DNA from 4 places in the Sphaerisporangium sp. NPDC051011 genome. Region 2 is predicted to be linked to each of the others. Evidence: riboswitches for the same ligand, from Rfam matches in the RefSeq annotation. Region 2 holds a riboswitch; each other region holds the start of a gene.

Region 1 (7,131 bases), on a different contig from region 2:
ACTCGGTGAGCGCGGTCGCCCCCGGTCGCCCGTCGGTCAGGGCCGTGCCCGCCCGTGCGCTCGCCGACGACGACCCGGCGCTGCTCGACCAGCTCCTGGCGCTCCCGCAGCTCCACCTGATCGTCGACGGGTACAACGTCACCAAGACCGGCTACCCCTCGCTGACGTTGCTCGACCAGCGCTCGCGCCTGCTCACGGGGCTGGGCGGCCTGGCGGCGCAGACGCGCGTCGAGCTCACCTGCGCGTTCGACGGCGCCGAGCTGAACGGGCCCGTGCAGGTGTCCGCGCCGCGTGGCGTCCGCGTGCTGTTCAGCGCGCCCGGAGAGATCGCCGACGACCTGATACGGCAGCTCGTCCGGGCCGAGCCGCCGGGACGCGCGGTGGCGGTCGTGTCCTCCGACCGCGAGGTGGCCGATTCGGTGCGCCGCATGGGCGCCCGTCCCGTGCCCTCCACGCTCCTGCTGCGCCGCCTCGGCCGCGCCTGACCGACCCTCGTACGGACCCCGCCCCGGCCGCGGCTGAAGGCTCCCCTGAACCGCGGGTGTCCGGGCGGCCAGGTGGCGGCAGGCGGCAGACGAATTCGTGGGGAAAAGGTGCAGGTGTCTTTGCCTTTTCTGTAGGATCACGCCCCAGGTTGTCTAACTTGTCTCACTCGAGGGGGCTGTCGTCCCAGTGCGTGCGCGTGTCCGGGGAGTCGGGCGGATACCAGTGGTCACCGGCCTCATCGCCGCCGTCCTGGTGACGCAGGCGGTGGGGGCCGAGGCGAAGCCGAAGCCCACCATCGCCCAGACCAAGGCCAGGCTCGCCAAGCTCAACGACCAGGCCGACCATGTGGTCGAGAAGTACAACCAGGCCAGCGAGCAGTGGAAGAAGGCCCGCAAGGACTACAACGCGCTGAACGGCAAGTTCAAGCAGCAGCTGGAGCGCATGGACAGCCTGCGCGCCGGCCTGGTGTCGGTCGCGGTGAGCACCTACCAGTCGGGTGACATGCTGGCGCTGCCCAACCTGGTCACCCAGGGGGACCCCGAGGCGCTGCTCAGCGGGCTCGCCTCGGTCGACCAGCTCGCGACGGACCGGGCGCACAAGGTGGCCGAGTACGAGGAGGCCACCCGCTCCATCAGGGGCCAGCGCGACGGCGCCAAGGACGCCTACGACGAGGCGGTCAAGCTGCTGAACGAGCTGCGCACGCAGAAGAAGGACGTCGAGAAGCTGGTCGGCGAGCAGGAGCGCCTCCTGCGCCGGCTGAACGCCTACAACCCCGGCAATCCCAACAGCCCCGGCATCAAGTACACCGGCCCGGCGTCGGGCAACGCCCGCGCGGCGCTGCAGTACGCCTTCGCGCAGGTGGGCAAGCCCTACCGCTACGGCGGCACCGGTCCCGGCTCCTTCGACTGCTCGGGGCTCACGCAGATGTCCTGGCGCGCGGCCGGCGTCAGCCTTCCCCGGACCGCCGCCGGGCAGTACTCCTGGGGCGCCTCGCGCAGGGTCTCCCTGAACGCCCTGCAGCCCGGCGACCTGCTGTTCGCCTCGGGGCTCGGCCACGTCGGCATGTACGCGGGCGGCGGCAAGATGGTGCACGCCCCGCGTACGGGGGACGTCGTGAAGGTCGTCCCGCTGTCGTCCTACCGTGGCATCTTCGCGGCCGTACGGCCCTGACGCTCTGGCGGGCCGCGTGAGCGGCGGGGAAACCCGCGCGTAACCCCGCGCGTTCGCCGGTGTGCCGGTCTAGGGTGAGGGACGGCCCGGATCGTCGCGGCCGGGTCCCGAAGGGGGAGCGGAGCATAACGGTCCTGGTGCCGCCAACAGGCTCGCCGCCCGCCACGCTCGGCGGGCGTCACTTGATGACGGCCGAGGACGGGCAGGCATGACCGTCGTCGGGATCACCGGGCACCAGTCGATGCCGCCGCGGGCCCGGGCCCACGCAGAACGGGAGCTGAGCGCGCTGCTGGCCGCTCTGGAGGCGCCGCTCGTCGGCTGGAGCAGCCTCGCCGCGGGCGCCGATCAGCTCTTCGCCGAGATCCTTCTGCGCCTCGGAGGCGAGTTGCGCGTCGTCGTGCCGTCCCGGGGGTACGAGGCGACCTTCCGGGGCCCGGACCTGGACGCCTACCACCGGCTGCTCGCCGCCGCCGGCGTCGTGACGGTGCTGGACTTCGCGGAGCCGGGGGCGGCCGCCTACCACGCCGCCGGGTGCTTCGTCGTCGAGAACTCCGAGATCGTCGCGGCCGTCTGGGACGGCAGGCCCGCGCGCGGGCTCGGGGGGACGGCCGACGCCGTCCGGCACGCCCGCGACCACGGGCGCGAGGTCGTGGTCATCTGGCCGGAGGGCGTCGAGCGCTTCTGAGCCGGTCTCCGGCCGGCCGCCCGCCCGGGCCGTTCTGTACGGAGCCGTTCCGCTGCGGCCGATGGCTCCAGGGTAATACTGTGCTATCGAGATATATGACGAATTGACTTCTGCGAAAAGCTCGGAACATGGGGGAATGGTTTGCTTTCCGAGAGATTCCCGGTCTGGCGTGCGGCCGGGGGGTGCGGTTCTCGGCGCCATTCGTGGGGATAATTGATGACAATTCCGCAAAACCGAGTATTGACTTCGGCTCGCTTTCCTGGATGCAAGAGCGACTTAGCCCATATCGCTGTCCAATTCAGGACACGGCGGGAGCCTCGGGAAGGTCGCGGTCACGCTTGAGAGGCCCCGCGAGCAGGATGAGGCCCGTCAAGGTCATCCCGCCGGTCATGATCCACATGGCGGGCCGCACGCCGAGGGAGTCGCCCAGCGCGCCGCCGAGCAGAGCGCCGAGCGGGACCGTGCCGAGCAGGCCGATCAGCACCCAGGGCACCCAGGACGCGGCCGCCAGCACGCCCACGACCAGCGCGTTCGCCTGCAGGACGGTGATGGCCACGAGCGGCAGGGCCACAGTGGTGACCGAGCTTCCGAACGCGCTGGCCGTCTCGCCGACCCACAGCAGCCGGAAGTCGCGCTCGCGCAGCGGCCCGCCGCGCCTCCGAAGCCCGGGGGGACGGGCGTCCGCGCTCGGGGTTTCGGGGGGCCGGGTACCGGTGCCGGCGGGGCGCGCCCACGCGGGCCGGGCGCGGCGGGCCTTCACGGGCGCCCCGGGACGCCGAAGGTGAACACGAACACCGGGTCGCGGCGCTGGCCGTCGTCCGGGATCTCCCGCGTGGCCCAGCGCTCGTAGAGGCCGATGACCTCGTGGGACAGCTCGGACAGCTCCGAGGGCGTCAGCCGCAGCCACTTGTCGGTGGAGAAGGGCGCGCCGTGCCACGCCTCGCGCTCCTCCTCGGAGGAGGCGTAGTAGGCGCGCACGAGGTTGACGTGGTGTTCGAGGTTGAGCGACTCGGCCGCGCCGGCGATGGCCGCGGAGGCGGGGTCGCCCTCGAAGTCGCGCGTGGACCAGCGGATCGCGTTCGCGACCAGGCGCCACCAGCGTTCCCGCCGGTCGCGGGCCAGCTCGGGTGCCTCCTCGATCAGCTCTCCCGAGGCCAGGACGCGCAGGTGGTGGCTGACGTTCGCGACCGCCTGGCCGGTGTGGTCGGCCAGCATGCTGACCGTGCAGGGCCCGTAGACCCGCAGGGCGTCCATGAGCCGCCTGCGTAGGGGGTGGGCAAGGGCCGCCAGGACGCGGGAGTCGGTGATCTGCCGGACGTTCTCGTTCTCCATGACCCCACGCTGGCATGCGCAACGATTACTGTGCAAGATGAATTGCTAAACACCTCTTGCATACTTGCATCTCTAGAGAGACCGCGCGGTCGGTCCCGGGCGACCAAGATCGCTAACTCGTGTGACTCCCGTGGCCGGTGGGACTTCTATCGGGCCAAGTTTCGGGATATGTGAGGGGAATCACATTCGGGTAACAGGCGTCATTGATATGCAGGCGTTATCTGGCGAAGATCGCGTTATTTGATCTACGTTCACCCGGCTGACCCTTTGCCGTAAATTGGCAAATCTTGTACCTTCTGGGCCGCGGCGAGCACGCCATGCCGTCGCGCCGTAGGCCGGACCGTCGCGGGGGCCGGCTTATGCAAGACCATCCATTCGGCCGCCGCCGTGAACACATAGGGAAACCGAGAAAACCACAGGCGGTGGTCTGCCGAATCCGTGCGGCAAGGAGCACGGAGCCGGGGAACCAATTGACCCCTACCCCAGGGGTCGGGGGTGAATCGGCGCCATTGCGCCGTAGGGCTACTTCCATGCCCGAATCCGTCAGCTAACCCGGTAGGCGTAAGTGGAAGAACCAAGGAGCGATCCTGTCCAGCACTACCCCTAGCCCCAGCCTGTCCAGATTCGCCCGGCTCTCCCTCAGCGGTGCCGCCCTCACCATGACGGCATCCGTCGCCGTGGTGTCGGTGCAGGCACCCTCGGCGGACGCGGCCGTCACGGCCATGGCGCAGAGCTCGGTCAAGGTCGGCAAGGTCATCAAGCCCGGCAAGACCGGGAAGACCTCCAAGACGACCAAGACCACCAAGCTCACCAGGGCCGCCAGACAGCGGATCAAGGCGCACACCGCGGTGGAAGTGGCCAAGAAGCAGATCGGAGACCCGTACCGGTGGGGTGCCAGCGGCCCCGGTGCGTTCGACTGCTCAGGCCTGGTCGTGTACGCCTGGCGCAAGGCCGGTGTGAAGCTGCCGCGCATCGCGGCCAGCCAGTTCCGCTCCGTGCGGAAGAAGGTCTCCTGGAAGCACCTCAAGCCGGGCGACCTGATGTTCTTCTACGGACTGGGCCACGTCGGCATGTACGTCGGTCACGGCAAGATGATCCACTCTCCGCACAGCGGAACCCGGGTGCGGATCGACAAGCTGAACGGCTATCGCAAGAGCAGTTTCGTCGGAGCCGTTCGCCCCGGAGCGTGACCGGAGCGCGGGGGAACTTCCAAGGAGCCCTTTCCCCGGAAGCCTTCGCTCGCGCCCACCGGCCACGCGACGGCCCCTCAGGGGCCCCGCCCGCCTCCACTCCCCTCGGAGGCGGGCGGGGCCTTCGGCGTTCCGGTCCGGAACACCCGCGGAGACGGCGAAGCACCGGGCCGGGCAGCGGGTCGTGCCGCGCGGGGAGCGCGCCGGCGGGGGAGCGGCCAGGTAGATTGCCCGCATGCGCGTCGTGTGGCTGGGGACCGTGCTGGCGGGCCTGCTGGCCGCGCTGACCGTCCCCCCGTCCCCCTCTGTGCCCCCACCGGCGCCCCCGTTCGTATCCCCGCACCTGCCCCCTGCGCCCCCGGGCATGTCCGCGGCCACGCCCCTGACCGCGCCGACCGTGCCCCCGACGCCCCCGGCGCCGGACGCCGTGACCGGCGAGCATCCGGAGATCTGGGGCCACGCGCGCGTCGTCCGCGGAACCCGCTCCCTGGTGATCGGCACGGCCACCGCGAGCGAAGCGGACCTAGCCGACCTCGCCCGCAGGGCCGACCGCGCGAGCCTCGTCGTCGCGCGGGTCGCCGGGCCGGTGCGCCCGCTGGTCCTGGTGCCCGCCACCACCGCGCAGGCGGCCACGCTCGCGGCCCCCGCCTCGGTGGACGGCCTCGCCGCCGTCGCCGCCACCGACCGCGTGATCATCGAGCCGGGCTCGTTCGCCCGCCTCAGCGACGCCGGCCGTGACGTCGTCCTCGCCCACGAGCTGACGCACGTCGCCACCGGGGCCGCGACGGACGCGCGCACCCCGAAATGGCTGGTCGAGGGCTTCGCCGACTACGTGGGCTACCTGCGCTCGGGCATCCCCGTCCGCGAGGCCGCCGCCGAGCTGGCCGCCGAGGTGCGCGCGGGCCGCACGCCGTCCGCGCTGCCCGGCCCGGACGATTTCGCCCCCGGATCACCGCGCCTGGCCCAGGCGTACGAGGAGGCGTGGCTCGCCTGCCGGTATGTCGCGGCCCGTTACGGCGAACCCGCCCTGGTCGCCCTCTACCGTGAGTTCAGGAGGGGAGACAGGGCAGACGCGGCGGGGGCCCTCCCGCGCGCGCTCGGGGTGCCGGCCGGGCGGTTCACCGGCGCCTGGCGCGCATACGTGAAGGCGGAGCTGTCCTGACGACGGCGGAAAGGCTGATAACGGTGGCGGAGCTGATCGAGGAGACCCGCCCGGGGCGGCGCATGGACGGGGGAATGCGCGCGGCCGGCATCGCCCTGGTCGTGCTCGGCGCGGCGGTGGCGGGGGTCGTCGCGGTGACCACGCCGTGGCAGGCCATAAGCGGTGCAGACAAGGTGCGGCCGGACCCCGCGCGCGACTTCACCACCGCGCAGATCGACCGGGCCGCCGCGTTCGACTCGGCCGTCAGCCTGCCCGCCTACCTGTCGCTCGCGGTCACGCTGGTCGTGGCGGGCGTGTTCATCCTCACCCCGTTCGGCGCGTGGGCCGTCGACCGCCTCAGGGGGCCGTGGTGGCTGCGCGTCCCGCTCGGCGTGCTCGTCCTCTCGGCGGTGAGCCTGCTGCTGAAGTGGCCGCTCGGCATGTGGTACGAGACCCGCCTGCGTGCGTACGGCCTCTCCACCCAGGACTGGGCGGCGTGGTCCGCCGACCGGCTGAAGGGCTTCGCCGTCCAGGTCGTGACGACCGCCATCATGATCTTCGCCGTGGTCTGGCTGGCGCGCCGGTTCCGCGCCCGCTGGTGGATCCCGGCGTCGATCGGCGCCTTCGTGTTCACCGTCGCGGTCTCCTTTGCCTACCCGATCGTCGTGGAACCGCTGTTCAACGAATTCCGGCCGATGCCCGCCGGGCCGCTGCGCGCGGACCTGATCGCCATGGCCGCCCGCGACGGCGTCCCGGTCAAGGACGTCCTGGTCGCCGACGCCTCGCGCAGGACCACCGCCCTCAACGCCTATGTCTCCGGCTTCGGGGCGACGCGGCGCATCGTCGTCTACGACACGCTCCTGCGCGCCCCCGAGAAGGAGGTCGAGCTGGTCGTCGCGCACGAACTCGGCCACGCCAAGCGGGGCGATGTCCTGTACGGCACGCTGGTCGGCGCGCTCGGGGCCGCGGCCGGGGCGTGCCTGCTGTTCCTCGTGGCCGGCGCTCCCAGCCTCCGGCGCCGCGCCCGGGTGCCCTCCGCGGGTGACCCGCGCGCCGTGGGGCTGCTGCTCGGGCTGATGACCCTCGCCACCGTCCTGTCCGGCCCCGCCGAGAACGTCGTCAGCCGC
Region 2 (7,131 bases):
CCGGGTGTCACTCCGTACAGGGAATGCGTCTCAAAGCCGCCGGACTGTGTACACACCGAACGTAATGACCGCACCAAGAACCAGAAGGCACGCCGATGACCGCCGCGTCAGGGTCGGCGGGGATTTCCATCGGAGAAGACGAGAGGCGCCGGCGATCGGCGTCAGGAGCGATGCCGGGATCGGCTACGCGGGGCCGCTATCACCGCCGAACGGCAGGGCCGGAGAGATGGACGCGGACGCGCGCGGCGGCGAGCCGGCGGCGTCCGACGGGCGGGCGGCACGGCCCGCGAGAAGGGACACGGGCCCGTGCGGACCCCGGTCGGCGTGAGCGCGGCCGTGCGCGCCGCTCTGCGGGACGTGACGCGCTCCGGCGCGATCCGGAGGGGGATGCTTGGGGTGACCGACTCGGGGCGGTTCTGCGGTCATCTGATCGCCTTTCGCGACAAGCGAAGGTGGATTCGGGTTCGTGCAAGGTCCTATCGCATATACAGGTCTGTCCGTTACCGATTCGCCGATGTTGGCGTCACCGATCGCGAAGTCCGGGGTCCCGCCCCGCCCGGGCGGCGGCCGGCCCCGGACACGCGTCAGGGCCGGAGGAGCACCCCCCGGCCCTGATACGGCGACGTAACTACTTGACCTTGACGACGACCGTGTTCGCGACCTTGTCGTGAAGGGTCTGCTGCAGCGGCTTGTCCCAGAACAGCCACAGGACGTTCACGAGCGCGAAGAGGCTGGCGATCCAGCCGAGGAACGGAATCCACTGGAGGAACCTCGGCCCGTAGAGGACGAGCGCGCGCTTGCCCACCACGTCGGTGGCGAGCGGCGACTGCACGGAGCCGCCCACCGGGACGACCTTGATGCCCATGGCGATCTTGCCGATCGTCTGGCCGCGCTGCCGGAGCATCAGGAATTCGTAGGCGACGTAGGCCACGCCGATGATGATCGCGCCGAGCAGCCCGGCGATGAAGGCACCGCCGCCCTCGGTGATCGTCCCCGTGCTCGCGTCGAAGCTCGGCGAGGTGACGAAGATGGCGGCGATGACCGCGGTGAGGATGAACGTCGGGATCGCGAGGATCACGGCGTCGATGATGCGGGCGACGAGGCGCTGCCACCACTCCGCCAGCGGCGCCGGCGCGCCCGGGGGGACCGGGCCTGCGGCGGCGGCACCGTACGACTGCTGGTAGCCGGGCGCCTGGCCGTACCCCTGCTGGCCGTAGCCCTGCGGGGAGTGCCCAGGCTGGTTGTAGCTCTGCTGCCCGTACTGCGCCTGCTGCTGGCCGTACTGCTCGCCGTAGCTCTGCTGCTGCTGGCCGTACCCCTGCTGGGCGTAGCCCTGGTCGCCGTACCCCGGCTGGGCCTGCTGCCCCTGCTGGCCGTACTGCTGACCGTAGCCCTGCTGCTGGCCGTAACCCCCCGCCTGCTGGCCATAACCCTGCTGCTGGCTCTGCTGACCGTAGCCCTGGTCGCCGTAGCCCTGCTGCTGGCCCTGCTGGCCGTACTGCGGCTGCTGCCCGTACGACTGCTGGCCCTGCTGACCCTGCTGGCCCTGCTGACCATAGGACGCCTGCTGCTGCCCGTACGCCTGGTCGCCGTAGCCCTGGTCGCCGTAGCCCTGCTGGCCGTAGCCCTGCTGACTCTGCTGACCATAGCCCTGACCGGCCGCCGCCTGGCCGTAGCCCTGCTGCTGACCGTACTGCTGACCCTGCTGGCCGTACTGCGGCTGCTGGCCGTACTGCTGGCCGTAGCCCTGCTGCTGGCCGTACTGGTTGGGGTGTTCCGATGTCGGCTGAGGACGGTGGACGACCGTCACCTCAGGATCTGCGTTCTGATGCCCGTATTGCGGAGATCCGGACGACGGCTGGTGGCCGTCCGGTTCGTCGCGGGGGTACGGCGGCTGTCCGGTGCTCACCGTGTCACCTCACTTCGGCTTCGCATGCGGCATATGTCAGACACGCATGCAGTGGTGTTGCCCAACGTAGCGACAGCCGCATCAACAGTCACCTTTCCACCAGGTCATCGCGAGGGTCAAGATCGGGGGACCAAATGGAGGAGCATCCGCGTGTTGCCGAGGGTGTTGGGCTTGACATGTTCCAGATCGAGGAACTCGGCTACGCCCTCATCGTAGGAGTCGAGCAACTCGGCGTACACCTCAGGAGACACCGGAGTGCCCTGGATGGGGGCGAAACCGTGCCTGGCGAAGAATTCGACCTCGAACGTCAGGCAGAAGACCCGCCGCAGCCCCAGATCGCGAGCCGCGTCGATGAGCGCGCCGACGATCATATGCCCGATTCCCATGCCACGGCAGCCGATATCGACCGCAACGGTGCGAATCTCGGCCAGATCCTCCCAGAGGACGTGAAGCGCCCCGCATCCGACGACCGCGCCGTCCCGTTCGGCGACCCAGAACTCCTGGACGTCCTCGTAAAGGGTGACCGTCGACTTGCGCAGCAGGCGCGGGCCGTCGCCGGAGTAGGTGTCGACGAGCCGCCTGATGGCCCGGACGTCGGGCGTGCGGGCTCGCCGCACCACCACCGTGCTGCCGGAGGGCACGGACTCCACGACCTGCTCCATGAAGCGCCAGGGTATCCTCCCGCGCGGGTCCGCCGCCGCCGGCGTTACCGCATCGATTCCGGGATCGATCGCGATATCGGGCTGCCCGAAACCCCGCCCCCTCGATATCGGTGTGGCGGATGGTGACGGAGTGAACGCGTGGCGTCAAAGGGACGGCGGCGCCATCCGCTTCGGCGGGATATGACGTTCCGCACAGTCGCGGACCTGCGCCACACGCGCCCGACATGGGGTCAAAAACGCGTAAACGCAGGGTAATGCCGCGCTGCCAGCACTTTGAGCGTGATCATCCTGTGATGTCTCGGTTGTGAAATCTCAACAGAATCCGCAGTTCCGGTTGAGGCGGAACCTGAGCTGCACTAGTGTCCAGCGTCGATACCGGTCATCGCACAGCGGTGGCCGCGCCGCCGAATCCCGGCCGCACCCCCGTAAGCGGCGGGAACCGGGGACCCAACGGCGCACGCAGGGGGCACGCCCCCGGCGGGCCGCCATCCCGGGGTGAATCCGAGAGGGAGGGCATGGACGTGTCCTCTGTGGTCGCGCGCTCGGTAGGGCTACTCCGGCCCGAACCCGTCAGCTAACCCGGTAGGCGGCCGAGGAGAGGAGCTCGTTGGTGCAGCCTAGGCGCACGCCTGGTAGAAGCGCGGGCAGGCATGCCCGTCCCAAACGTACGGAGCGCGCCCAAGCCGGCGGAGTCACCAAGCGTCTTTCCCGCCGGATCGCGCTCGTCACCGCCGCCCTGACCGTCCTGACGTTCGGCTCGCCGCTCGTGTCGGCGACCGCCGAGCCGAAGCCGAGCCTCAAGGACCTCAAGAACCAGGTCGAGAGCCTCTACGAGCAGATCGAGTCGCTCACCGAGCAGTACAACGGCCAGAAGGAACGCCTGAAGCAGGCGCAGCGCTCGGCCGAGCTCGCCAAGAAGACGCTCACGCGCAGCGAGACCGACCTGGAGGAGAAGCGCCGCCAGGCGGCCCTGTACGCCCAGGACGCGTACATGACCGGCGGTGTGGGCTCCTCCCTGGCGCTGGCGATGTCCGGCGACCCCGACGGCTACCTGGACCGCGCCGCGACCACCTACGCCCTCCAGTTGCAGCAGGGCGAGGAGGTCTCCCAGATCACCAAGTCCATGGACATCGCCGAACGCGCGAAGGAAAGCGCCAAGGCGCGCGAAGGCGAGGTCAAGAAGCTCGTCGCCGATCTGTCCTCACAGCGCGACAAGATCCGCAAGCTGGTCGCCAAGACCGAGAGCACGCTGTTCAAGCGGGCGCTGTCGCAGGCCGGGCAGACATACGGGCGGGCCACCCGCATCGACATCCCGATCCCGGGCCAGGGCAAGGCCGCCGAGGCCGCCAGGTGGGCGATGACCCAGCAGCTCAAGCCGTACGTGTGGGGCGCGGCGGGCCCGAGCACCTACGACTGCTCCGGCCTGGTGATGTGGGCCTACCAGAAGGTCGGCATCAGCCTGCCGCACTACACCGGCGACCAGTGGACGGCGGGCACGCACATCAACCGGGAGGACATGCGCCCGGGCGACCTGGTGTTCTTCTACGGCGACCTGCACCATGTCGGCCTCTACATCGGGGGCGGAATGATGGTGCACGCCCCGCGCACGGGTGACGTCGTGCGGGTCGTCCCGCTGGGCAACCGTCCATTCGCCGGAGCCGTGCGCATCGCCGACTGAGCCGACCGAACCGACCTGGCCGGGCCGACTGAACCAACCGTGCCGACCTGGCCGGGCCGACCGAGTCCGGCCGGGGCGGCCGACATCGGGCCGATACACGGGCCGACGCCGATGCACAGGCCGACACAGGATCGACTGACACAGGCGCACCCCGGGTGGTGGGCGACCGGTTCCCGGGGTGGCCGGCTCTCGCGGGCTGGATCGGCTAGATCAGCCTGCGGCGGGCCGCCCATGCCACGGCCTCGATGGCGGTGGCGACGCCGATGCGGTCGCAGATGCCCCGGAGGCGGCGCCGGACCGTACGGCCGCTGACGTCGAGCCGCCGACCCACACGGTCGACGGTCACGCCCTTGGCCAGCTCGGCGAGCAAGAGAAGATCATCGTCACTCAACCCCACGCCGTCTGATCCCGGGGGAATGTCATTCCCTCGGGAAACCAGATCCGGATACGCCATCGGGTGTCCTCCCCCACGACGAACTCGGCAACATACTGGAATGCTTCTGGCTCGCCCGTCAGGAACGGTAAACGCCACGTTCAAAGGTCGTCAAGCTCCGACCCTCCATAGGCGTTCCCTTCTTGATTGACATACCAGTGCATATGTGAACTACTCATGACATGTTCGCGAACCCGTAGGCTGGGGGCCGACAGGCGTGAAGATCGAGGAGGGCACCGTCCGGGGACGCGGCCCCGGACGCCCGCGATGCTGGTCGACGACGGGTTCGGCGGCGCGTACGGTGGGATCACCCCCGCCGCGCATATAAGATCAACGCGTCTCCGCCCGTAATTATCCGTGAAATCACTGGCCCATTCCGACCTTTTTCGGCCGAACTCGCCCGCGTACGGAAGGTGTCCCCGGGACCGGCTTTAGACGCTTTGGACCTCGCCCGGCCGCGTAATCGGCGCGGGCGCTTCGATATGGATCTCGGCCGATGCGCGCCCGCGCGGGCGAATGGGTCAGCTGGTGTTGCGGTTGTAGATGAGCCGCAATCCGATGAGCGTGAGCCACGGCTCGTGCACGTCGATCGAGCGCGCCTCGTCCACCACGGGGGAGGCGAGCGAGCCGGTGGCCACGACCGTGACGTCGTCCGGGTCGGCGGCGAGTTCGGGCGCCATGCGCTCGACGATGCCGTCCACCTGCCCGGCGAAGCCGTAGATGATGCCGGCCTGGAGCGCCTCGACGGTGTTCTTGGCGATCATCGAGCGCGGGCGCACGAGCTCCACCTTGTGGAGCTGCGCGCCCGCGGCCGCCAAGGCGTCCACGGAGATCTCGATGCCGGGGGCGGTGACCGCGCCGACGTACTCGCCCTTGGCGGACACGGCGTCGAACGAGGTGGCCGTGCCGAAGTCGACGATCACGCACGGCCCGCCGTACAACGTGATGGCGGCGAGCGCGTTGACGATGCGGTCGCTGCCGACCTCCTTGGGGTTGTCCATGCGCACCGGCACTCCGGTGCGCACGCCGGGCTCCACGATGACGGCCGTGACGTCGCCGTAGTAGCGCCGGCACATCTCACGCATCTCGTTCAGCACGGACGGGACGGTGGAGCAGATGGCGATGCCGCTGATGTCGGCGCCCTTGAGCAGGGGGCTCTGGCCGAGCAGCCCCTGGAGGACGACCGCGATCTCGTCGGCGGTGCGCCTCGCGTCCGTGGCGAGGCGCCAGTGCTCGATCAGCTCCTCGCCTTCGAAGAGGCCGAGCACGGTGTGGGTGTTGCCGACGTCGATCGTGAGCAGCATCAAGCCCCCCGTAGGTCCAGAGCGATGTCGAGTGCGGGCGCGGAGTGGGTCAGCGCCCCCACAGCAAGGTAGTCGACCCCGGTTTCGGCGACCTCACGCGCCGATTCCAGGCTGAGACCGCCGCTGGCCTCCAGGCGCGCCCTGCCGTCCACCAGGCGCACGGCCAGTGCGAGCTCTTCGACGGTGAAGTTGTCCAGCAGGATCTCCTCCGCCCCTTCCGCCAGCACGGGTTCGAGCTGGTCGATCCGGTCGACTTCCACCTCGATGGGCAGGCCGGGGTACGCCGCCCGCACCGCGCGGAACGCCTCGGCGACCCCACCCGCCGCCACCACGTGATTGTCCTTGATCAAGGCCGCGTCCGAAAGGGACATCCGGTGGTTCACGCCGCCGCCGCACCTCACCGCGTACTTCTCCAGGGCGCGCAGGCCGGCGAGGGTCTTACGGGTGTCGCGGACGCGCGCCTTCGCGCCGTTCACGGCCCGGACCCAGCGGTTGGTGAGCGTGGCGATCCCGGACAGGTGGGTGAGCAGGTTGAGCGCGGTGCGCTCGGCCGTGAGGAGGTCGCGCGCCGGGCCGGTCAGCGTCATCAGGACGTCGCCGCGCGCGACGCGCTCGCCGTCCTTCACGCGGCGCTCGGCCGTGAGGCGTCCCTGGGACGCGGCGAGGAACACCGCCTCGGCGACGGCGAGGCCCGCCACCACGCCGTCCGCGCGGGCCACGAGGTCGCCGACGGCCGGTTGACCGGCCGGGATGGTGGCGATCGTGGTCACGTCGCCCTCCTGGGCGAGGTCCTCGGCGAGGGCCGCGTCGATCACCGCGGCGACCGCCGCCGGGTCGAGGCCGGCCAGGGTGAGGTCCGCCTCCAGGTGACCGGAGATGGCCGTCTCCCCGGGCCCGCCTTCGTGCCGCCGGTACGTCATGCTCAGTCCTTCCTCGCCCAGGGTCACGTCCAGGTGCCCCAGCCATCCGGCATCGTCGCGCTCGGGGTGGTCCTCGCGCCAGTGGGAGCCGCGCGTCTCCTCGCGGGCCCCGGCCGCCGCGACGAGCGCGGTGGCCACCGTGAGCAGGTTCGTGGTCTCCCAGGACTCGGTGCACGGCTCGACGGTCACGGGGGTCCAGCGGGCGTCCACGAGGCCGCGGGCGAC
Region 3 (7,131 bases), on a different contig from region 2:
GCGCCCGCCGGGGCGTGGTCGTGGCGACCGGCTCGCAGGCGGCCGTGCCGCCGATCCCCGGGCTGCACGGCACCCCGTACTGGACCAACCATCAGGCGATCGAGGCCGAGCGGATGCCCGAGTCGCTGATCGTCCTCGGCGGCGGCGCGGTCGGGGCCGAACTCGCTCAGGTGTACGCCCGCTTCGGCGCGCGGGTCACCGTCATCGAGGCCGCCGGGAGCCTGCTCCCCCAGGAGGAGCCGGAGGCGGGCGAGCTGATCGCCAAGGTGTTCGGCGGCGAGGGCGTCACCGTCCGCACCGGCACCGCGGTCACCCGCGTGGACCACCACGGGTCGGCCTTCACGGTCATGACCGAGGGCGGCAGCCACCGCGCCGAGCGACTGCTGGTCGCCACGGGGCGCCGCACCGACCTCCCGGCGCTCGGCGTGGGCGCGGCCGGGCTGGACGAGTCGGCGCGGGCGATCGAAGTGGACGACCACATGCGAGCCGCCGACGGCGTCTGGGCGGTCGGCGACGTCACCGGTAAAGGCAACTTCACCCACATGGCGACATACCAGGCGAAGATCGCCTTGGCCGACATCCTCGGCAAGCCGGGCCCCACGGCGGCGTACCACGCCGTGCCGCGTGTGACCTTCACCGATCCGGAGGTCGGCGCGGTCGGGCTGACCGAGCGGCAGGCCCGGGAGCAGGGCCTGGACGTGCGCGTCGCCGTCACGCCGCTTTCCGCCCGCGGGTGGATCGCGCGGTCCGAGGGCTTCGTGAAGCTCGTCGCGGACGGCAACGTCCTGGCGGGCGCGACGTGCGCGGGACCGTCCGGCGGGGAGGTGCTCGGCCTGCTGACGCTCGCGGTGCACGCGCGGATCCCGGTCGAGCGGCTGAGGAGCATGATCTACGCGTATCCGACGTTCCACCGGGCGGTCGAGGACGCGCTGGCCGGTCTCGGGTGAAATAGACACGACACGCCGGTGCTCCTCCCGCTGAGAGGCGGGCGCAGGGCCCCCTGACGAGTTCTTGCGCGGCGGGTTAACGTCGGGGGCGAGGACGCGGGAGGGGCATGATGACGATGGACATCCGCGAGGCGTACCGCCGGGCTCTCGACCACTTCGGCGTGTACGTGCACCAGGTCAAGGCCGACCAGTGGCGTCTCCCCACGCCGTGCGCGGACTGGAACGTCCGCACTCTGGTCGAGCATCTGGTGGGCGAGAGCCTGTGGGCGCCGGAGCTGCTCGCGGGCAGGTCGGCCGGGGAACTCGGTGATCTGCTGGACGGCGACCTGCTCGGGGACGACCCGGTGAAGGCGTTCGACGTCGCCGCGGCGGCCGCGGTGCGCGCGATGGAGCCGGACGACGTGCCGACCCGCACGGTCCGCCTGCCCTTCGGGGACATTCCCGGCGAGGAGTACATCACCGAGCTCTTCGCGGACACGCTGATCCACACGTGGGACCTCGCGACGGCGATCGGCGGCGACGACCGCCTCGACCCGGAGCTGGTGGAGGTATGCACGGCGTGGTTCGCCGGGGCCGAGGAGTCCTACCGGCAGGCAGGAGTGATAGGAGATCGCCCGCTGTCACCGGACCACGCCGACGCGCAGACGCGCCTGCTGGCGGCCTGGGGCCGCAGCGGGCGCCTGGAGGACGAAGGAGCCCCGGAAGGGGCCTGAGCGCGGCTTGGAGGCCCCGGGGAGGGTCAGCGCGCGTTCGGCCGCTTGCCGTGGTTGGCCTTCCTCTTCTTGCGGGCCCGGCCCTTGCGCGCACGTCTGGCCATCTTGGCGTCCCTTCCTGTTCGATTCCTGTTTCCAATCTGGTCCCGTGACCGGGTGCCGCACAAGGCCCAAACGTCAAAGAGAGCGCAGACGCGGGCCGGGGACGTCGCGAATCGTCACAGCGGCCGGTCCGTCGAAGTGAGCGTTCCGCCATCACATTCCAACATTGGACCGGTACTAATATGTGATAATTTGGGGAAATCTGTTGAAGAGGAGCGACGATGCTGGCCCAGCAACGGCAGCAGGCGATCCTCGAGCGCGTACGTAGGAACGGCGCGGCGCGGGTCGCCGATCTGGTGCGCGAGCTCGGGGTGTCCGACATGACGATCCGCCGCGACCTGGAGGTCCTGGCGGAACGAGGGCTTATCGAGAAGGTCCACGGCGGCGCCACGGCCACGGGGGCGGGGTCGACCGAGGAGCCCGGGTTCGCCGCGAAGTCCGTGCGCCAGCAGGCCGAGAAGGAGGCCATCGCGCGCCGGGCCGCGGAGCTCGTACGGCCCGGCACCGCCGTCGCGCTGTCGGCCGGCACGACGACCTGGACCCTCGCCCACCACCTGGTCGACGTCCCCGAGCTGACCGTCATCACCAATTCCCTGCAGGTGGCCGACGTCTTCCACCGCGCGGGCCGTCCGGACCAGACCGTGGTGCTCACCGGCGGGGTGCGCACGCCATCGGACGCGCTGGTCGGGCCGGTCGCGGTGGCCGCGATCCGCGAACTGAACGTCGACACCCTGATGCTGGGCGTGCACGGCATGAACCCGCGGGCGGGTTTCACCACACCCAACCTGCTGGAGGCGGAGACGAACCGGGAGCTCGTCGCCGCCGCGCAGCAGCTCGTCGTGCTGGCCGACCACACCAAGTGGGGCACCGTCGGCATCAGCACGATCGCCAAACTGGAGGAGGCGCACGTGCTGGTCAGCGACACGGGCCTGCCGGAGGAGGCGAGGCCCCTGCTGTCCGACCAGGTAGGCACGCTGGTGCTGGCGGAACCGGGCGAGGCGGCGCAGGTGGCGGCCCAGTGAAGCGAACCGTCACCCACCTGGCCGACGGACGCGAGCTGATCTATTTCGACCGGCGTGACGACGCCGACCGCGGCGCGCCCGACACGCGCGAGCTGCCCGCGCGGCCCCGGGCCTCCGAGCTCCGCCACGACCCGATCATGGACGAGTGGGTCGCCGTCGCCGGGCACCGGCAGGGCCGTACGTTCCTTCCTCCCGCCGACCAGTGCCCGCTGTGCCCCTCGGTGCCCGGCAGGCGGACCGAGATCCCCTCCCCCGAGTACGACGTCGCCGTGTTCGAGAACCGCTTCCCCTCCTTCAGCGACCACGAGGGCACCTACGAGGAGCCCGGCGGGCTGAGCGAGGTGCGGCCCGGCGTGGGGCGGTGCGAGGTGGTGTGCTTCACCTCCGAGCACGATTCCTCGTTCGCCGCGCTCTCCCCCGAGCGGGTCGATCTGGTCCTGACGGCCTGGGCGGACCGGACGGCGGAGCTGTCCGCGCTGCCGGGCGTGGAGCAGGTGTTCTGCTTCGAGAACCGCGGCGCGGAGATCGGCATCACCCTGTCGCACCCGCACGGGCAGATCTACGCGTATCCGTACGTGACCCCGCGGACCCGGCAGATGCTCGCCTCCGCCGCGCGCTACCGCGAGCGTACGGGCGGCGACCTGTTCGCCGACGTTCTGGCGGCCGAGCGCAAGGCCGAGATCCGCGTGGTGGCGGCGAACGACCACTGGACGGCGTTCGTCCCCGCCGCGGCGCGCTGGCCGTTCGAGGTGCACGTGTACCTGAACCGGCGGGTCCCCGACCTGGGGTCGCTGAACGTGGAGGAGCGCGCGGCGTTCGGCCCGTTGTACACCGGGGTGCTGCGGCGGCTGGACGGCCTGTTCGGCGTGCCCATGCCGTACGTCGCGGCCTGGCACCAGGCGCCGGTGCGCGAGGGGCGCGACCTCGCCTACCTGCACCTGCAGCTTTTCAGCATCCGCAGGGCGCCGCAGAAGCTGAAGTACCTGGCGGGGTCGGAGTCCGCCATGGGCGCCTTCGTGAACGACGTGCCGCCCGAGGAGGCGGCCCGACAACTCCGGACACAAGACGGTTTTTAGGACAATTCACCACAAAGCTACCGCGAGGTACGGTCAACCACTAACATCCATCGAACACCGGCCGTAACGGTCGGTACGCCTAATCCCGGGTGCCCCGCCCGGGAACCGGGGACCCAACGGTTCTGGGGTGAATCCACGTCGTGGTAGGGCTGCTCCGGCCCGAACCCGTCAGCTAACCCGGTCGGCGGATGGAGAGGAGAGGGCTCTGCCCCCGACCACCGGCCGCCACGCCACCGTGGCCGCAGGCGTCATGACCGTTCTCACCATGTTCACCATGGCCGGGCACACGCTCGCCCCGGCGGCGGCCGCGAGCGCCGCCCCCAAACCGACGGAGAAGCAGCTCAAGGCACAACTGGAATCGCTCGGCAAGCAGGTCGACCGGCTGATCGAGAAGTACAACGCCAAGCGCGTCGCCGTGGCCGAGGCCAAGGCGGCCGAGAAGGCGGCGCGCTCACGCCTCAAGGAGGCCGAGCAGGGCCTGGAGGCGGTGCAGGAGCAGGTGGGCGACCTCGCCCAGCTCCAGTACCAGGCGGGCGACCTCGGCGTCGCGGGCCAGCTCATGTCCCCCGGCTACGGCGGCGCCGCCCTGCTGCTCCAGCTCCAGGACGAGCAGAACGCCAAGATCGCGAAGTTCGCGGTGGTACGGGACGAGCGCAGGAAGGCCTCGGACGAGGCCGCGCGGCTCACCGTGCGCCTGCGCGGCGACGTGGCCGAGGTGACCGCTCAGCGCAAGGACGCCGAGCGGCTGATCGGCCAGATCAAGGACAAGCTGGACGCGCTCGTGCCGACCGCGCCCGGCAAGCGGGCCAACGGATCGTGGGCCCCCGAACTGCCCGCCGGGAGCGACAACATCACCCCGCGGATGCGCCTGATGCGGGCGGAGGTGCGCAGCCACTTCGACCTGAGCTTCCCGGTCGGCTGCTACCGGCCCGAGGACTCCGGCGAGCATCCGCTGGGGAGGGCCTGCGACTTCATGCTCAGCTCGGGCGGCGCGATGCCGTCCGCCGGGCAGGCGGCGCTGGGCGACGCGATCGCCGCCTGGGCGATCAAGAACGGCGGCAAGCTGGGCGTGAAGTACGTCATCTACCGGCAGCGCATCTACAACCTGGGCTTCCCGGGCTGGCGCGCGATGGAGGACCGGGGCGGCGTCACGGCCAACCACTTCGACCACGTGCACATCTCGATGTACTGAACGCCGGACGAGGCGCCGCCGGCCGGGCGGCGCCTCCGGCGAGTGAGGGTCAGCCCGTCAGGCGGATCGGGTTGACGATGTCGGCGTAGATCAGCAGGCCGAAGACCACGAACAGCACCGCCACCACGCCGTACGTCAGCGGCAGGGCCTTGGCGATATCGACGTGCCCCGGCATGGCGCGGCGGCGCACCCGGGCGTACCCGCGCTTGAGACCCTCCCACAGCGCGCCCGCGATCTGGCCGCCGTCCAGGGGCAGCAGCGGGACGAGGTTGAACATGCCGACCGCGAGGTTCATGCCGCCGAGCAACTGGAGGAACAGAGCGATCTTCCCCTCCAGCGGAAGCTTGGAGGCGGCGATCTCACCGCCGATCCTGCCCGCACCGACGACGCTCTGCGGGCTGTCGATCGCGCGCTCGGCCCCGCCGAAGGCTGCCTGGTACACGCCGACGATCTTCTGGGGGAACTGCGCCAGGGCCTGCGCCGTGCGGACGGTCATGTTCCACATCGCGCCGACGGCGTACCCCGGCCCCTGCTTCTCGACGACGATGACGGGCGTGACGCCGAGGAAGCCGACGTTCTTGTCCATCTTCCTCGGATCGGCGGCCGAGGGGCGGTCCTGGGCGATGAGGGTGGTGGTGAGCGTCATCGGCTTGCCGTCGCGGTGGATGCCGATGGCGACGGGGCCGGCGCCGTGCGCGCGGATCAGCCGGGTGGCGTCCTCCCAGGTGCGCACGGGCGTGCCGCCGAAGGAGACGATCGTGTCGTTCGTCCGCAGGCCCGCCTGCGCGGCGGGCGTGGGCTTGAAGGACGAGTCGCACTTCTGCCCCTTGGTCTCCTGCGCGAGGGTCATGACGCACTCGGAGACCTTGGCGACGGTGGGCTTGGTGACCTCGATGCCGAAGCCCATGAAGACGACCGAGAACAGGGCGAAGGCCAGCACGAAGTTCATCAGCGGGCCGCCGAGGAAGATGATGAGGCGCTGCCACCACGGCTTGCGGTACAGGACGCGGTCCTCGTCGCCGGGGCCGACCTCCTCCAGGGATGCCTGCCGGGCGCTCTCGATGAGGCCCTGCCAGGGGCCGGTGGGCATGGAGCGCAGTTTGCCGCCGTCGTCGGGCCGCGGGGGCAGCGGGCCGATCATGCGGATGTAACCGCCGAACGGAATCCACTTCAGGCCGTATTCGGTTTCACCGCGGCGCCGCGACCAGACCGTCGGACCGAAACCGACCATGTACTGCGTGACCCTGACCCCGAAGAACTTGGCGGGTACCAGGTGCCCGAACTCGTGCAGGGCAATGGACAAGGCCATCCCGAGGAAGAAGATGAGAAACCCGGCCACGATGAGCCAGCTCATAGGTGCTACCCCCACCTGCGGAGAAGATGCCTGCTGTTTACATTGCCCCCTCCGAGCCTAACCGAACTCCCCGGCGGACCCCGCCGTACCCCGAAAGACCGCATCGACGACCAACCGTAGGAGTGACTTGCGCGGCGTGGACCGAATCGGGAGACTGCATTGACGGTAAGCAATCATCTAGACACCGTGGGATATGAACCGGCGAAGCGGCATTTGCCGGATCTGTTCCAGGGCCACTCAAGGGAGCGCCTTGATACGCATCCTGGTCGCCGAACATCTCCCGCTGGTACGCCGGGGACTGGTGGCGTCGCTGAACGGGGAGCAGGATCTCATGGTGATCGCCGATGTCGCCTCCGGCGAATACATCATGCCGGCCGCGCTTGAACTCGACCCGGACGCCGCGGTGATCGACGTGGACCTTCCGGACGTCGACGGGTTCACCGCCGCCGCGCGCCTGCACGAGAAGGCTCCCCGCTGCCGGGTGCTGCTGCTGTCGGGCCAGCCCAATCCAGGCCAGGTCCGGCGCGCCTTCGCGGCCCACGCGCTGGGATTCCTGAGCATCGACATCGCCCCCGAGCACCTCGCGGACGGCATCCGCCGCGTCGCCGCCGGGCGCAAGGCCGTCGACTCCGACCTCGCCATCGCCGCGCTGACCTCGGCCGACAACCCGCTGACGCCCCGCGAGATGGACGTGCTGCGCATCGCGGCGCAGGGGGCCGCCTCCA
Region 4 (7,131 bases), on a different contig from region 2:
TGTTCGATCATGGCACCGATATCCCAAATGGCGCTTACTGGGGGTTCCGCCGCCCGGACGTGTCCCCGGGCGACCATGATTTACGGCGCCCACCCCGCCCGCCTCGCCCGGCGAGCCGCGCGAAGGCCGTACCGCCGACCGGCTTCTGAACAGGCATTCCACCGTACGACTCCCGTACGGTCCCGGCCCCACCGGCGATGCCCGCCGCCCACCGGCCGGTGGTATCGGTCCGCGAACGCGGTCTGCCTCCCCACGAGAACATTCCGCCACCCCAGTGATCCGACCTCTGCCCCCTATGCGCCGGCCCCCATCCCACCACCTCGCCGCAGGTCGTACCACGTACAAATGCGCACGTCGACGAGCGCCCACACCGCGCATTCCCCGCACCGCGAATCGGACACAGAGGATTCCGCGCCATGAATTCCTAACCCGTTACGACCGTCCAGGCGACCGTGCCCGGCGATCTCCCCGATTCGGTTCGCCGGTATGCACGCCGCCTGAATACGGAGGACCCGAACCCGGTCCACCGCCGGAAACGGACGGCCTCACCACCCGTGCACGCAGGCATGGAGAGGAATGCGACGCGAGGCCTCCGGCCGTCCGGCCTGAAATCCTCCTGACAAATGAGCGGCCTTTTCCCAGAGCGTCCGAAAATGATTCCCCCGGCGGAACCGGCGGCCGGCGGCCTTCCGAGTTCTCCGGGCGCCGTCACACCGATTTCCGCGAGGCATTCGTTAGGTGAACACGGGCGCGAACGGAGGCGCACAGAGTAACGGAATTCACGGCATCCGCGAGCCACCTCCGCCGGCGCCGTTCACGGCATCCACCCATTCACCGCTCCGGCCGCCCCCGAAACGCCGTCGCGCTGAATCCAGAGCGTTCCGCCGAACCCGGCGGCGCGCCGGCGGCGGGCACCGTGCATCGTATTCCCGGCATGAACGGCCGAATACGACCGCGCGTTCCAGGCGAATGCGGGGACGCGCAGGACGACGCGATGATCCGGTCCGTTCCGCCGTGCGGGAGTCGCCCGGCGGGAGATGTTCTCCGGAGACGCGGCGCGTGTTCACACCCGCGACGGCGACCGTCCGCGAGAACGCGCGAAGATTGCCGGCCCCCGCGTCCGCTCGGATTGCCGGAGGCATTGCCGTGTACACGCGCGAACAGTCCGCGTAATCGCCACGAGGAGGCCCGGGTAATCGCCACAAGGAGACGGCCCTTGGCCTATCCGGCGCAATGTCCGGGGAAACCGGTGCCCGTCGGGCAGGCAGATGAGCATTCGGCGTCCTGATCCCCGGAGACCGCGCCGTACCGGGCCCGCCCACCGAATTCCGCAGGTGTCCGCGCGGGATACGGAAATCGGCGGATCCGGACCCGGCCGCCTCCTTCCAAGCCACGCCCACCAGGCACGGACAGGCGAGTCTTCGCAGGTCAGTGCATCATGGCCCGGCCATCCACGCTCTCACGCCGGAGCCGCGTGAAGCGCCGATCGGTGCACTCGAACCACCCGCGACCCACATGCGGAAATCGACAGCGAACCGTCATATCCTTTCCGCACGACCACGAACAGGCGGAGGCCAGCGTAATGAACGACGGAACCCAGGAAGCGCCCCGGATTTTAGCATTGTGGAGCGCGCCGCGTTCCCGGTCGACCGCATTCCTGAGAATGATGGCCGCCCGTGGCGACTACACCGTGGTGCACGAACCGTTCTCGCATGTCGCCGATTTCAGCGAGGCGCAGGTGGGCCCCTTCACGGCGCGCACAGAAGCCGAGTTGATCGCTACCCTGCGTGAGCTGGCCGCCCGTGAGCCGGTCTTTTTCAAGGACACCACGGACTTCCACTACCCCGGGCTGCTCGCCGACGAGCGCTTCCTCACGGAGGCGACCCACACCTTCATCATCCGTCACCCCGAACAGGCCATCGCCTCCCACTTCAAGCTCAACGCCGAGCTCGGCCGGGACGAGATCGGGTTCGCCTGGCTCGCCGAGATCTACGACGCGGTCGCGGCCAGGTCGCAGACGCCTCCCGTCGTGATCGACTCCGAGGACCTGATCGAGAACCCGGTCGGCACGGTCAAGGAGTACTGCGCCCGCGTCTCGATCCCGTTCGTCCCCGACGCGCTGAGCTGGCAGCCCGGGGTGCGCGACGACTGGCGCAAGACCCAGCGCTGGCACGAGTCGACGAGCCGCACCGACGGCTTCGTCCGCACCGACGGCGCCGACACCGACTTCGTCCGCGACAACCCGAAACTCGCCGCCTACCTCGACTACCACCTCCCGTACTACGAGCACCTGCACGCCGCGCGGATGCGCGTGCCGAGCTGACCGGCAGGCCCGGCCGGCCCGTGCCGAACCGCCGCCCCCGCCGAGTCGCCTGTGCGGTGTCCGCGCGCGATCACCGAGCCGCCCGCTTCGGTGTCCACCTGCGATCGGCGGGGCCGTCTCCTTCCCCGCTCACCACAGTCCCTTGATTCGGCGCCGGGTCGGCGGGGTGTGGAACGGCGAATCCGGCGCCACCGTACGGCGGGTCATCCGGTCGCCGTTCGCGGCCCTGTGGCGGTGAGCACGCCTGCCACAGGGCCGGCGGAATCTCCAGCCGGTTCGTCGGGAATTCGTTTCCCGCTCCGGCGCGGCATCCGGCACCTGCGCGAACACAAACCGAATTATGTTCAGTTTCGCCGTCAGTGGGGATTGGCCCGCCCGTCATCGCCCACTTGCTCCCCCTCATTCGCCTTTCTTCCGATCGCACGGATCACCCGCCCACAGGGCGTACACGCGCCGCCGCCGTCCGTCCAACCGCCCGCCCATGACTGGTCCGCTGACCAGTGGTCGAGGGCAGTTGTGGAGCCTGTGCAGCGGAAACACCACCACCCCCGCGCCGGGCATATCACACCGGGCATATCGCGCCGGGATGGTCCGCTCTCCCGAAGTCAGGCGGCGGGCGATTCCCGGGCCTTGAAATGAGGGCCTGGACGGCTCCATTCTCCCGCCCCTCACAGGCACGCCGCCGCACCGCCCCCGTCCAATGAATTGACACGTCCACGGCCCGCCGGGAAGCCCCGCGATGCTTCCGTCTCGTCACCATGCCGATTTCCACGCTGTGATGCCCAATAGACACGGCCCGTCGCCGCCCCGGCGGCATCGTCTGTCGTCTTCCCACCATTTCCCGAGTCCTCCTCACATTCCGTGACACCGCGCCGATTCCACTTTCCCCTGCTGATCCCACCTATACGTGCGCATGGTGAGGTGAGCGCGCGCGGCGGGGCCTTGACTGCGGCGGAGCGTCCCGATATGACTCAGGTGATCACTCTGCTCCCGGCGGCCACCACCCGCCGCCGGCCGCCGTCCACGAGATTGGGCCCGGGTCATGCAGGCACCGCGACAGCTTCCGCCGATGTGGACACCGGGCATCGTCCAGGGCGTTCCCCCGGACGGAGTCCTCGACCTCGCGGACGGGTATCTGGACCCCGAGCTGCTCCCCACCGGGATGATGGCCAGCGCCTACGCCGAGGCGCTGGACGAGTACGGGCCCGCGGCGCTGACGTACGGGGCGAACGCGGGGGTGGCGCCCCTGCGCGGCGCGCTGGCCGAGCGGGCGAAGGTCGCGGGCGGATACCCGTGCGAGCCCGAGAACGTCCTGATCACCGCCGGGACCTCACAGGCGCTGCACCTCCTGGCGACAAGGCTCGGCGCGCCGGGCGACGTCGTGCTGTGCGAGTGGGCCAGCTACCACCTCGCCAAGCGGATCTTCTCCGACTGCGGCTTACGGACCGTGCCCATCCCTGAGGACGCCGAGGGTCCCGACCCCGCTGCGCTCTCTGACCTGTTGCTCGACCTGCGGGCGGACGGCGACCGAGCGGCGTTCGCGTACCTCATCCCCACCTTCCACAACCCCACGGGGCGCGTGATCGGCGGGCGACGACGCGCCGAACTGCTGGAGGTCGCCCAGGATCACGGCCTCCCGATCGTCGAGGACGACGCCTACGCCGAGCTCTGCCTCGACCCGATCGACCTGCCCGCCCCGCTGGCGGCGATGGCCGGATACGACGGGGTCGTGCGGCTGTGCAGCTTCGCCAAGACCCTCGGCCCCGGCCTGCGGCTCGGCTGGATGCTCGCCGACCCCGCCCTGGTCACCAGGCTCGCCGGCGGAGGCCTGCTGTCCAGCGGAGGCGGCGTCAACCACCTCACGTCCCTGGCGGTCACGCCTCTCATCCAGCACGGCGCCTACGACCGGCGCCTCCTCTGGCTTCGCGACCAACTGAAGGCCAGGCGCGACGCCCTCGTCTCCGGCCTGCGCGCGGGAGGAGCCGACGCCTTCGCCGTCCCCCACGGCGGCTTCTTCCTCTGGCTGCACGGCCTGAACGCCCAGGCCATCGAACCCACCGGCGTCCGCGCGATGGACGGCGCCCTCTTCGGCCCCCTCGCCGAGCCGGGCCTTCGCCTCAGCTTCAGCTTCAGCTCCCCCACGGACCTGGAAGAGGCCGGCCACAGACTCGCCTCGGCCTACCGAGCCTGACAGCCAGGCGGTGTTACCGCCGCGTTGCCGCACCGGCCCACCGCCAAGGGTGTCGCGCCTTTACAGGCCCGGAAATGACTGTGGGCACCCTCCGCCAGCAGAGGATGCCCAGGTCATCGGCATTAACCGTGGTGCGCCGCCAGGGACTCGAACCCCGGACCCGCTGATTAAGAGTCAGCTGCTCTAACCAACTGAGCTAGCGGCGCATTGACTACGGCGACTTTAGCAGCACCCGCGCGGGTGCGCACATCGAGTGGACGGCGTATCGGGTGGCTCGCGGTGGCCCAGGCTTCAGGGGGTCGCCACTCTCAGCCTCGCTCTTCGCGTCCGGGACCGCCCTACCGGGGCCTTCGTGACGGGGGCTTCACGCCGAGGGAGTCGTGGCTCAGTCGCCGGCCAGGACGACCGGGGTGCGCGGCGGGGTGGCGGGGTGGTGGTCGTAGGACGCCCAGGCACCGCTGGAGAAGGGGACAGGGAAGTTCTTCTTGCCCTTGCCGTCGCCCCACTTGGTGACCACGTAGTCGACCTTGATGTGTCCGGCGTCGAAGCCCTTCACCGTGAGGGTGGAGTCGCTGAAGGTGCCGCCGGTCAGTTCCGCGAAGGTCTTGCCGTCGATGTCGAGCATCACGCCGCTGCTGGAAGGGATGCCGGGGCCGCGGTCGCCGATGAAGAAGGGCGCCTTCTTTCCCTTGTACATCACGTATCCCTCGGTGCCGAGCGGCCAGCTCGGGCTCGCGAAGAGCCCCTTCTGCATCGGCTTGCCGATCGCGGGCATGCCCGTGTCTCCCATACGGCCGGAGGCGTCGTCCCAGAAGTACGAGGCCTTCGTGGACCCATGGAGAAGGACGGGCTTGCCCTGGAAGGCCGGTTCGGTGACCGCGCCGTCGGCGGGCACGGGGGCAAGGACGCTCTGCGCGTCGGCGTCGGCGATGGCGGTCGCGCCGAAGGCCGTCACCGCGGCGAGGCAGGCGCCGGCGATGCAGGAAGCCGGTCGCCAGGTGGGGGGGACAGCGAATGAAGTCATGGGGAGGTCGGATCTTTCATCAGAAGACAAGGACCGCGACTCCGGGCCGAGGGCGGCACCGATGCGGGAGTGGAAGGCGCTGTCTGATCACTGGATCGGCGAGACCATGTCAATCGCCGGGATCCGCGCGTTTCCGTGCTAGTGCAGAAAGTTGTGGCGTCAACCACCACGTCACAGAGGGCGAGCTACTCGCCCGGTGAGACGGCTGCTCCGAGCCGATTTGTCCGCCGCTTCTGACGGCGAGATCCGGGGCTTAGGGTAGCCCGGGGGATGGGTGCCGCGGAGTGGGGTGCTCCACTCGATCTCCTCTCCAATCACGCCTACCGGGTTAGCTGACGGGTTCGGGATTGGAGTCGCTCCCTACCGCTCGCGCGGATTCACCCCAAGGACTTGGGTCCCCGGTTCCCCTCGGCCCCGTTGCGGGCTTCGGAGATTCGACGTTCGGGGCGGCGGCCTTCGGGCTGAAGACCAGGTCACCGCCCGTCTTGGGTTAAGACCTTACCCACCAAGTCAGGACAAAGCCAACATTACCCCTCGAAAGCATTAGAAGATCTACCTTTCCCACCCAAACCTCGCATTTCAGGCATGGATGAGCGACGCTACGGGCACAGAACAGCCGGTCAAAGACGTGTTGCTACGCGGATCAGGTCGGCGACTGCGCGAAGCCGGCTCTGTGGCGGCCAAGCGATCACCGTTGTCACGGGCGGGGCATCCAGGACCGGAACGGCGGCGAGATCCCGGCGCAGGTCGGTGCTGGTGGACTCGGGCACGATCACGGTGGTACGGCCGAGCGCGATCAGCTGGAAGAGCTGTGTCAGGTTCCGTACCTCTGCCCCTGGCCCCTCCGGGTAGTTGCCGCCAGGACCGGGCCAGCGAGCCATCGGGAGTTCCTGCAATGCGGTGACCTCGGCCATCCGAACCTGAGAGCGGCCGGCAAGTGAGTGAGAGGTGGGCAGGATCGCCACCTGTCCCTCGGTATACAGAATTTCGGTGTCGAGTCCGACCGTCGAATCGAATGGCAAGTGCAGCAGAGCCACATCGGCTTGCCCGTTCTGCAGCAATTTCTGTTGCTGATGCGCCTCGCAGAGCAACAGATCGACGGTCGCTGCGCCGGGCTCCGCGCGGTAGGCATCGAGCAGTTTGACCAGCAACTCGCCGGCGGTGCCGGATTTGACGGCGAGGACGAGGTGGGGGCGCCTTTGCGCAGCCTGCTGAGTACGCCGCTCAGCTGCGGCCACCGCGCTGAGGATCGTGCGCCCCTCCGACAGAAGCACGGCCCCGGCCTCGGTGAGCGTGACCTTGCGGCTGGTGCGCTCCAGCAGCGTGACGCCGAGCTCTCGTTCGAGCCGGGCGATGGCGCGGGACAGGGGCGGCTGGGCCATCTCCAGACGCTGGGCGGCCTTGCCGAAGTGCAGTTCCTCGGCGATCGCGACGAAGTACCGCAGCTCGCGTATCTCCATGGATTCACAGTACGGTCGATTGATGTCGCTCGGATATTGCTGCAGTACCGAGATGGTGTTGGTGCCTGATCGAAGTGCAGCCATGCTCGGTGTCATGAGCGAGAAGACAATCGCACTGGTCACCGGCGCGAAC

What was found. Region 2 has a riboswitch for cyclic di-AMP ahead of AB0H21_RS38010 (NlpC/P60 family protein). Riboswitches for the same ligand answer to the same signal wherever they lie in the genome.
Region 1: another riboswitch for cyclic di-AMP. It lies ahead of AB0H21_RS08160 (C40 family peptidase); the one in region 2 lies ahead of AB0H21_RS38010 (NlpC/P60 family protein).
Region 3: another riboswitch for cyclic di-AMP. It lies ahead of AB0H21_RS31240 (hypothetical protein); the one in region 2 lies ahead of AB0H21_RS38010 (NlpC/P60 family protein).
Region 4: another riboswitch for cyclic di-AMP. It lies ahead of AB0H21_RS05385 (hypothetical protein); the one in region 2 lies ahead of AB0H21_RS38010 (NlpC/P60 family protein).

What each region holds. Positions count from the first base shown of each region.
Region 1 is NZ_JBFAGG010000003.1:199,794-206,924, forward strand. It holds gene AB0H21_RS08135 (NYN domain-containing protein) at 1-485, shown strand, start outside; gene AB0H21_RS08140 (NlpC/P60 family protein) at 709-1,656, shown strand; gene AB0H21_RS08145 (hypothetical protein) at 1,865-2,341, shown strand; gene AB0H21_RS08150 (hypothetical protein) at 2,640-3,101, opposite strand; gene AB0H21_RS08155 (metalloregulator ArsR/SmtB family transcription factor) at 3,098-3,673, opposite strand; cyclic di-AMP (ydaO/yuaA leader) riboswitch at 4,092-4,250, shown strand; gene AB0H21_RS08160 (C40 family peptidase) at 4,333-4,863, shown strand; gene AB0H21_RS08165 (hypothetical protein) at 5,099-6,025, shown strand; gene AB0H21_RS08170 (M48 family metallopeptidase) at 6,049-7,131, shown strand, end outside.
Region 2 is NZ_JBFAGG010000025.1:84,506-91,636, reverse strand. It holds gene AB0H21_RS38020 (RDD family protein) at 629-1,909, opposite strand; gene AB0H21_RS38015 (amino-acid N-acetyltransferase) at 2,026-2,571, opposite strand; cyclic di-AMP (ydaO/yuaA leader) riboswitch at 2,975-3,176, shown strand; gene AB0H21_RS38010 (NlpC/P60 family protein) at 3,182-4,249, shown strand; gene AB0H21_RS38005 (LuxR C-terminal-related transcriptional regulator) at 4,455-4,619, opposite strand; gene AB0H21_RS38000 (type III pantothenate kinase) at 5,204-5,986, opposite strand; gene AB0H21_RS37995 (L-aspartate oxidase) at 5,986-7,131, opposite strand, start outside.
Region 3 is NZ_JBFAGG010000016.1:20,065-27,195, forward strand. It holds gene AB0H21_RS31220 (NAD(P)/FAD-dependent oxidoreductase) at 1-947, shown strand, start outside; gene AB0H21_RS31225 (TIGR03086 family metal-binding protein) at 1,055-1,660, shown strand; gene AB0H21_RS31230 (DeoR/GlpR family DNA-binding transcription regulator) at 1,984-2,784, shown strand; gene galT (galactose-1-phosphate uridylyltransferase) at 2,781-3,860, shown strand; cyclic di-AMP (ydaO/yuaA leader) riboswitch at 3,927-4,061, shown strand; gene AB0H21_RS31240 (hypothetical protein) at 4,111-5,052, shown strand; gene AB0H21_RS31245 (site-2 protease family protein) at 5,102-6,406, opposite strand; gene AB0H21_RS31250 (response regulator transcription factor) at 6,657-7,131, shown strand, end outside.
Region 4 is NZ_JBFAGG010000002.1:268,586-275,716, reverse strand. It holds gene AB0H21_RS05400 (sulfotransferase family protein) at 1,583-2,323, shown strand; gene AB0H21_RS05395 (PLP-dependent aminotransferase family protein) at 3,366-4,514, shown strand; tRNA gene AB0H21_RS05390 (tRNA-Lys) at 4,644-4,720, opposite strand; gene AB0H21_RS05385 (hypothetical protein) at 4,900-5,538, opposite strand; cyclic di-AMP (ydaO/yuaA leader) riboswitch at 5,840-5,980, opposite strand; gene AB0H21_RS05380 (LysR family transcriptional regulator) at 6,159-7,082, opposite strand; gene AB0H21_RS05375 (SDR family oxidoreductase) at 7,093-7,131, shown strand, end outside.